2 regions of the Shinella sp. M27 genome follow, and region 2 is predicted to be linked to the other one. Evidence: predicted binding sites of a transcription regulator. Region 2 holds the regulator's gene; the other holds the start of a gene.

Region 1 (4,417 bases), on a different contig from region 2:
GCTCATATGGATGATGGCATAGGTAAAGGCGTGCAGGCATTGCAGCACGAAATAGCCGGCAAAGGACATATCCATCGGGAAGATGATCCATCGCAGGACGGCGACGCTGCTGCCGACGATCATCATCGACCACAGATTGAAGCGGCGGCGGAGTTGGACGGCGAAGAGGAAGAAAATCACCTCGGCCATCACGCCGGCACTCCAGAGGATGCCGACATCCACGCCGCTGAAACCCATCTTCTGCCAGTAGATCGCCGAAAAGGCGAAGAGCATGGCATGGCTCGAGTTCACCAGCGCGACGCCGATCAGCATGAACTGCACATCCGCCTGCCGCAGCGTGCTTTTCGTCGGCATCGTCGCGATCGCCGAGATCGGCGACGGCCGGCGCGGCTTGCCGACCCTCGGCGCGATCACCGCGCCAAGCACGGTCAAGACGAAACCCACCGCCATCGCTGGCAGCACCATGGCGCCGCCATAAAGGCCGGCAAGCCAGCCGCCGATCATCGTCGCGACGATGAAGGCGAGCGAACCCCAGAGGCGCATCCGGCCATAATCGAAATTCCAGCGCCGCACGCCCGACAGCATGATCGCCTCGGTGATCGGCACATAGGGCGAATAGACCGCGCCTTGCAGCGTGTAGAGCAACAGCACCGGCCAGAACGATCCCGTCGCAAAGAGCGCAATCGCCGTCATGAGCGACAGCACGGCCGACCAGGCCAGCATGATCGAGCGTTCGCCGATCCGGTCGGCGATGACGCCGGCCACCGGCGCGGTGAAGACGCGCACGAACATCGGCACGGCCAGAATGATGCCGATCTGGAAATCGCTCATCGATAGCGTTTCCAGCCAGACGGGGAAAAACGGCAGCGCAATGCCGTTCACCATCATCGGGGCGCTGAAAACGAGGGCGATGCGCGCGACGAAGAACGGCGGCGCGCCTGATGTCACGGTGAACCCGGAAGGGGCGGTCATGGCGGGGAACCTGTATTGGAACGACCTCGCTCTAGCACGCCGATGTACGTACGCCAATCCGCTATTTCTGCCGGTTGCGTTCCGATCTCGTCTGCAACGGAATGCGTCAGGCGGCTTCGGCACCAGACGTCGCCACCACGCCGAGGCTGCGGCTTGCAATCGACACGGGTTCGGGCACCGCCGTCAGCGTCTGCCAGGTGATCAGCTCCATCTCGCCGTCGTGATGCTCGGCAATCGCCGTGCAGCTTTCCACCCAGTCGCCGCTGTTGATGTAGCGGATACCGTCGATCTCGGTGATGACGGCATGGTGGATATGGCCGCAGATGACGCCGTCGGCATCGTTGCGGCGGGCTTCTTCCACAACCACTTTCTGGAACTCGCCGATGAAATTTACGGCGCTCTTCACCTGCTGCTTGGCCCAGGACGAGAACGACCAGTACGGCAGCCCGAGGCGGCGGCGGATCGCGGCGAAGACGACATTGATGGCAATCGCCGCATCATAGGCCCAGTCGCCGAGATAGGCGACGACGCGGGCATGGCGCACCACGACATCGAATTCGTCGCCATGCAGCACCAGGTAACGCTTACCGTCGGCGGCCTCGTGGATCATGCGCTCGGCCACTTCGACACCGCCGAAATGCGTGCCGGGGAAGTCCCGCAGGAACTCGTCGTGATTGCCGGGGATGTAGATGATGCGCGTGCCCTTGCGCGCCTTGCGCAGGATTTTCTGCGTGACGTCGTTGAAGGACTGCGGCCAGTACCAGTTGCGCTTTAGCCGCCAGCCATCGACGATATCGCCGACCAGCACGATCGTTTCGGCCTCGTGGTGGCGCAGGAAGTCGATCAGGAAATCCGCCTTGGCCGCCTTCGATCCCAGATGCACATCCGAGATGAAGAGTGTGCGGAAGTGGCGGACATTGGGGTCGGCAGGCGTCGGGCTCATCGCGTTCGTCTCCGGGTGGCCGGCCGCCGCGTTCCATCTGGAACCGGCGGCTTTCGTCCCGTTGAAAACCAGACTCCTGTTTCAAATTGATGACACACCTATGCCTTTTCCGTCCGCAAATAGGCATTGCACAGGCCGGCGAATGCGGCTTTATGGAAGGTTCCGGAAACTTCACGTCGCGACGTGTTCGTGGCATGTGGAGCCGCAACCAAAACAGCATATGGCAGGAAACATCATGAGCACGGGTGACAAACCGAGGACGCAGAACGGCCCAGTCAGTGGCGACATCGACCAGCAGGCCCTCTTCTTCCACCGCTATCCCCGCCCCGGCAAGCTCGAGATCACCGCAACCAAGCCGCTCGGCAACCAGCGCGATCTCGCCCTTGCCTATTCGCCCGGTGTTGCCGCCCCCTGCCTTGCAATCCGCGACAATCCCGAGACGGCCGCCGACTACACGGCCCGCGCCAACCTCGTCGCCGTCGTCTCGAACGGTACGGCAGTTCTCGGCCTCGGCAATATCGGCCCGCTCGCTTCCAAGCCGGTTATGGAAGGCAAGGCCGTCCTCTTCAAGAAATTCGCCGGCATCGACGTTTTCGACATCGAAATCGACGCCCCGACCGTCGATGAGATGGTCAATGTCGTCTCCGCGCTGGAGCCGACCTTCGGCGGCATCAACCTTGAAGACATCAAGGCGCCGGAGTGCTTTGAGGTCGAACGCCAGCTGCGCGAGAAGATGGACATACCCGTCTTCCACGACGACCAGCACGGTACGGCCATCATCGTCGCAGCCGCCGTCCTGAACGGCCTGGAATTGGCCGGCAAGGCGCTCGGCGAGGCCAAGATCGTCGCGTCCGGCGCCGGCGCTGCCGCACTCGCCTGTCTCAATCAGCTCGTCTCGCTCGGCGCAAAGGTCGAAAACATCTGGGTGCACGACCTCGAAGGCCTCGTCTACAAGGGCCGCGAAGTCCTCATGGACCAGTGGAAGGCCGTCTATGCACAGGAGACCGACAAGCGCGCGCTGTCCGAAAGCATCGACGGCGCCGACGTCTTCCTCGGCCTCTCCGCCGCTGGCGTGCTGAAGCCGGAACTTTTGACCCGCATGGCGGAAAATCCGCTGATCATGGCGCTTGCCAATCCGACGCCGGAAATCATGCCCGAGGAGGCGCGGGCCATACGCCCGGATGCCATGATCTGCACCGGCCGTTCGGACTTCCCGAACCAGGTCAACAACGTCCTCTGCTTCCCCTACATCTTCCGCGGCGCGCTCGATTGCGGCGCGCGCACGATCAATGAAGAGATGAAGATGGCCGCCGTGCGCGCCATCGCGGCGCTTGCCCGTGAAGAAGTCTCCGACGTCGCCGCCCGCGCCTATTCCGGCGATACGCCGAGCTTCGGGCCGAACTACCTGATCCCCTCACCCTTCGACCAGCGCCTCATCCTGCGCATCGCGCCGGCCGTTGCCCGCGCGGCGGCCGAGACCGGGGTGGCGTTGCGCCCGATCACCGATTTCGACGCCTATCTCGACCAGCTCAACCGTTTCGTCTGGCGCTCCGGCTTCATCATGAAGCCGATCTTCGCCGCCGCGAAGAAGGCCGAGAAGAAGCGCGTGATCTTTGCCGAAGGCGAGGACGAGCGCGTGCTGCGCGCCGCCCAGATTCTGCTGGAGGAGAATACGGCCCAGCCGATCCTTATCGGCCGTCCGCAGATCATCGAAACGCGCCTCAAGCGCTACGGCCTTCGCGTGCGCCCGAATGTCGATTTCGAACTGGTCAACCCGGAAGACGATCCGCGCTACCGCGACTATGTCGAAGAGTACCTGAGCCTCGTCGGCCGCAAGGGCGTCAACCCAGAAGCCGCCCGCACCATCGTGCGCACGAACCAGACGGTCATCGGCGCCCTGGCCGTCAAGCGCGGCGACGCCGATGCCCTGATCTGCGGTGTCGAAGGCCGTTATGCGCGCCACCTGCGCGATGTCAGCCAGATCATCGGCAAGAAGCCCGGCGTGCTCGATTTCTCAGGTCTCAGCCTGCTGATCTCGCAGCGTGGTGCGACCTTCTTCACCGACACCTATGTGACGATGGAGCCGACGGCCGAGGAAGTGGCCGAGATGACCATCATGGCCGCGCAGGAAATCCGCCGCTTCGGCATCACACCGCGCGCAGCCCTCGTCTCCCATTCGAACTTCGGTTCGCGCGAATCGGACAGCGCGCTCAAGATGCGCCGGGCGATGGAGCTTGTGCGCGAGCAGGACCCGGATCTGGAAGCCGACGGCGAAATGCACGGCGACGCGGCCATTTCCGAGGTGTTGCGCCAGCGCGTCATGCCGAACTCGACGCTGACGGGCGAAGCCAACCTGCTGGTCTTCCCGAACCTCGACGCCGCCAACATCACCCTCGGCGTCGTCAAGACCATGACGGACAGCCTGCATGTCGGCCCGATCCTGCTCGGTGCCGCCCTGCCCGCCCACATCCTGTCGCCGTCGGCAACCTCGCGCGGCGTGGT
Region 2 (4,417 bases):
TCCTGACAGGCACGATCATCGGTCTGGCGCATGCGCTCGGCGAAACCGCACCGCTGCTGCTCATCGGCATGGTCGCCTTCGTCGCCGACATTCCCGGAACGCCGCTGGAACCCTCCACGGCTCTGCCGGTACAGATCTACATGTGGGCGAACGAGGCCGAGCGTGCCTTCGTGGAGCGCACCTCGGGCGCCATCATGGTGCTCCTCATCTTCCTCATCCTCATGAATGTTGGCGCCATCCTGTTGCGCCGCCGTTTCGAACGGCGCTGGTAGAAGGACCGATCCTATGAACATGATGTCAGAAGCAGCAGTCGAGAAAGCGCTGGACAAGAAAATGAACGACATTTCCTACAAGATGATCGGCAAGGACGTTTCGGTCTATTACGGCGACAAGCGCGCCCTCTACGACGTCAACCTGAACGTCCGCGAAAACACCGTGACGGCGCTGATCGGCCCGTCGGGCTGCGGCAAGTCGACCTTCCTGCGCACGCTCAACCGCATGAACGACACGATCGACGGCTGCCGCGTCACCGGCCGCATCACGCTCGATGCGGACGATATCTACGATCCGAACATCGACGTCGTCGAACTGCGCGCCCGCGTCGGCATGGTCTTCCAGAAGCCGAACCCGTTCCCGAAGTCGATCTACGAAAACGTCGCCTACGGCCCGCGCATCCACGGTCTTGCCAAGTCGAAGGCCGACATGGACGCCATCGTGGAGAAGAGCCTGCAGAAGGCGGGCCTGTGGAACGAGGTGAAGGACCGCCTGCAGGAAGGCGGCACGGGCCTCTCCGGCGGCCAGCAGCAGCGCCTGTGCATCGCACGCGCCGTCGCCGTCAGCCCCGAGGTCATCCTGATGGACGAGCCCTGCTCGGCGCTCGACCCGATCGCGACGGCCAAGGTCGAGGAGCTCATCCACGAGCTGCGCGCCAACTTCACCATCGTCATCGTGACGCACTCCATGCAGCAGGCGGCCCGCGTCTCGCAGCGCACCGCCATGTTCCACCTCGGCAACCTCGTCGAGGAGAACGACACCGACAAGATGTTCACCAACCCGGATGACCAGCGCACGCAGGACTACATCATGGGCCGCTTCGGCTGACGCTTCCGTCGCTGACGCCCCTGAAACCCGAGCGCATTAAGGACAGAACGATGTCATCGACCCATATTGTTTCGATTTACGACGAAGAACTGAAGTACCTCTCCCGCCGCATCTCTGAAATGGGCGGCACGGCCGAGCAGATGGTGGCGGATTCCGTCCGCGCCCTCGTCTCTACCGACGTGGCGCTGGCCCAGAAGGTCATTTCCGAGGATGTCATCCTCGACAATGCCGAGCGCCAGATCAACGAAAAGGCGATCGTCACCATCGCCAAGCGTCAGCCGATGGCGGCGGACCTGCGCGAAATCATGGGCACGATCCGCATCGCTGCCGAACTGGAGCGCGTCGGCGACCTCGGCAAGAACACCGCCAAGCGCGTGATTGCCGTGCAGAGCTCGGGCATGCCGCGCAAGCTCGCCCGGGGCCTGGAGCATCTCGCCGAACTCGCGCTGATGCAGCTCAAGGAAGTGCTCGACGTCTTCGCCACCCGCTCGGTGGACAAGGCCAAGGCGATCCGCGAGCGTGACGACGAGATCGACGCGATCTACACCTCGCTGTTCCGCGAACTCCTGACGTACATGATGGAAGACCCGCGTAACATCACGCCCTGCACGCATCTTTTGTTCTGCGCCAAGAACATCGAGCGCATCGGCGACCACGCGACCAACATCGCCGAAACCATCTACTACATGGCGACCGGCTCCCAGCCCGAGGGCGAGCGCCCGAAGGACGACACGTCGACATCGGTCGTCGCGGCCGACATCGCCGAAGCGTCCGAGTAAGTTTGAGCAGGAACCCTGTCCATGGTGCCCAGAATAGCCGTCGTGGAAGACGAGGAGGCGCTAAGCGTTCTCCTGCGCTACAATCTCGAAGCCGAGGGTTTCGAGGTCGATACGATCCTATCGGGTGACGAGGCGGAAATGCGCTTGCAGGAGCGCATGCCCGACCTCCTCATCCTCGACTGGATGCTGCCGGGCGTTTCCGGCATCGAGCTGTGCCGGCGCCTGCGCCAGCGGCCGGAAACAGAGCGCTTGCCGATCATCATGCTGACGGCGCGCGGCGAGGAGAGCGAGCGCGTGCGTGGCCTGGCCACCGGCGCGGATGACTATGTCGTCAAGCCGTTCTCGACGCCGGAGCTGGTTGCGCGCGTGCGCGCCATGCTGCGCCGTGCCAAGCCCGAGGTCGTCTCGACGGTGCTGCGCTGCGGCGATATCGAGCTCGACCGCGAGACGCATCGCGTCCACCGTCGCACCCGCGAGGTTCGCCTCGGCCCGACGGAGTTCCGCCTCCTGGAATTCCTGATGACCTCGCCGAGCCGCGTCTTCTCGCGCTCGCAGCTGCTGGACGGTGTGTGGGGACACGACATCTATGTCGACGAGCGCACCGTCGATGTGCATGTCGGCCGCCTGCGCAAGGCGCTCAATTTCGCCAACATGCAGGACGTCATCCGCACGGTCCGCGGCGCCGGCTATTCGCTGGAAACCTGAGCGACGCAATTCCTCCCAAGGACGGAAATGGGCCCTACGGGCCTGTTTGCGTTTTTGGGCTGCCCATCCATCGCCTCAAACAAAAACGGAGCCTTTCGGCTCCGCTTTCATTTCATATCGATTGCCGTCAGCGCATCCGGCGGCGCTCGGCCGAGGGCTGGTAGGCGAGGCGCTGGTGGTAGGTGCAGTAGGGCGAATTGTCAGGGGATTCGTTGCCGCAGAAATGGAAGTCGTCGTTCAGCGGATCGCCGATCGGCCACTTGCAGGTGCGCTCGGTGAGCTGCGTCAGTTCCAGCTTGCGCGACATCGGCACTACGACATTGTTGCCGTTGGCGGGAACCGGGAGCTGTTCGGCAACGGCCTCGAATTCCGTGTCCATGTCGTCCTTGGCGATCGCTGCCGGACGGGCTGCGGTGCGCGGCGTGACGGCACGGGCCTGGAAGGTCGCGGGGCGGGGGGCCGCCGGCGCCGGGCGCTTCGGGCGGGCGGCGGTCTGCGTGCCGCCGGCCTTGGCGCGGCCAGGCAGGTTGAGCCGGTGCACCTTGCCGATAACGGCATTGCGGCTGACGCCGCCGAGTTGCGCCGCGATCTGGCTCGCGCTCAAACCCTCGGCCCAGAGCTTCTTGAGTCTTTCGACGCGCTCGTCTGTCCAGTTCATGTTTTCGTCTCCGCTCGGCGTTCGATGCGGGAATCCCTCGTCGCGTCCCGGACAGATCCGGAACCTGAACGCCTTCAACTCTTTTGGTGACTAGTTCCGCCGCATGCAGTCTAGTAATTGGTCCTTAACCTAGAGACCGGTGGACTCTGTGACAAGAGTCGCAGGAATCGGCGCGAATCGATTTCGAGGTTTTCCCCAACTTGCTGGTCGGGTGTGACTCGATGGAGACACCTTCCGCGCGTGCCGTGAATCCTCACCCTGCGGGAGGTTCAGCGTCACTCGGGGTGCGATTTTGTTGACATCCCCAGGTGAAATGCCGATAGTGCCGCATGCCGCCGAAAGGCGGCTTTTGATTTTTCTGGAGCCCGGAAAAGTCAAGTGTCAGACGTCTTTTTTCGCATCTCTTTTCGGAGGATACGCGCCATGGCCGATGCCGCGCCGCTCTATGAAACCTATATGCGTGCGCCGCTCCGGTTCACGCGCGGGGAGGGCGTCTGGCTGATCGCCGAAGATGGCGAGCGATATCTCGATTTCGCCGCCGGCGTCGCCGTCAATTCGCTGGGCCATGCGCATCCTCATCTCGTTGCCGCGCTGAAGGATCAGGCCGACAAGGTCTGGCACCTGTCCAACCTCTATGAGGTGCCCGGCCAGGAAAGCCTCGGCCGCCGGCTGACCGACGCGACCTTCGCCGACAAGGTGTTCTTCACCAATTCGGGTGCCGAAGCGCTGGAATGCGCCATCAAGACCGCGCGCCGCTATCACTTCGCCAAGGGCCATCCCGGCAAGTTCCACATCCTCACCTTCGACGGCGCCTTCCACGGCCGCACCATCGCGACGATCGCGGCCGGCGGGCAGGAAAAGTATATCGAAGGCTTCGGCCCCAAGGCGCCGGGCTTCCTGAAGCTGCCCTTCGGCGATATCGCCGCCGTCAAGGATGCGATCACCGAGGAAACCGCCGGCATTCTGATCGAGCCGGTGCAGGGCGAGGGCGGCATCCGCCCCGTATCGAAGGAATTCATGCAGGAGCTGCGCCAGCTCTGCGACGAATACGGCCTGCTGCTGATCCTCGACGAGGTCCAGTCCGGCGTCGGCCGCACGGGCCGCCTCTTTGCCCATGAATGGGCGGGCGTGACGCCCGACATCATGGCGGTCGCCAAGGGCATCGGCGGCGGTT

What was found. Region 2 encodes PhoB, which activates phosphate uptake and scavenging genes when phosphate is short. Its sites were predicted from a motif close to TGTCATNNANCTGTCAT; they were not measured.
Region 1: a site for PhoB is predicted at 1,994-2,010, ahead of ACOZK4_RS21220 (UDP-2,3-diacylglucosamine diphosphatase). Genes of this name have one in related genera too.

What each region holds. Positions count from the first base shown of each region.
Region 1 is NZ_JBLZPK010000059.1:57,932-62,348, reverse strand. Features, by position in the region: gene ACOZK4_RS21225 (MFS transporter) at 1-972, opposite strand, end outside; gene ACOZK4_RS21220 (UDP-2,3-diacylglucosamine diphosphatase) at 1,079-1,915, opposite strand; partial or broken gene ACOZK4_RS21215 (NADP-dependent malic enzyme) at 2,151-4,417, shown strand, end outside.
Region 2 is NZ_JBLZPK010000062.1:1,997-6,413, forward strand. Features, by position in the region: gene pstA (phosphate ABC transporter permease PstA) at 1-272, shown strand, start outside; gene pstB (phosphate ABC transporter ATP-binding protein PstB) at 286-1,101, shown strand; gene phoU (phosphate signaling complex protein PhoU) at 1,152-1,880, shown strand; gene phoB (phosphate regulon transcriptional regulator PhoB) at 1,902-2,585, shown strand; gene ACOZK4_RS23660 (GcrA family cell cycle regulator) at 2,713-3,243, opposite strand; gene ACOZK4_RS23665 (aspartate aminotransferase family protein) at 3,667-4,417, shown strand, end outside.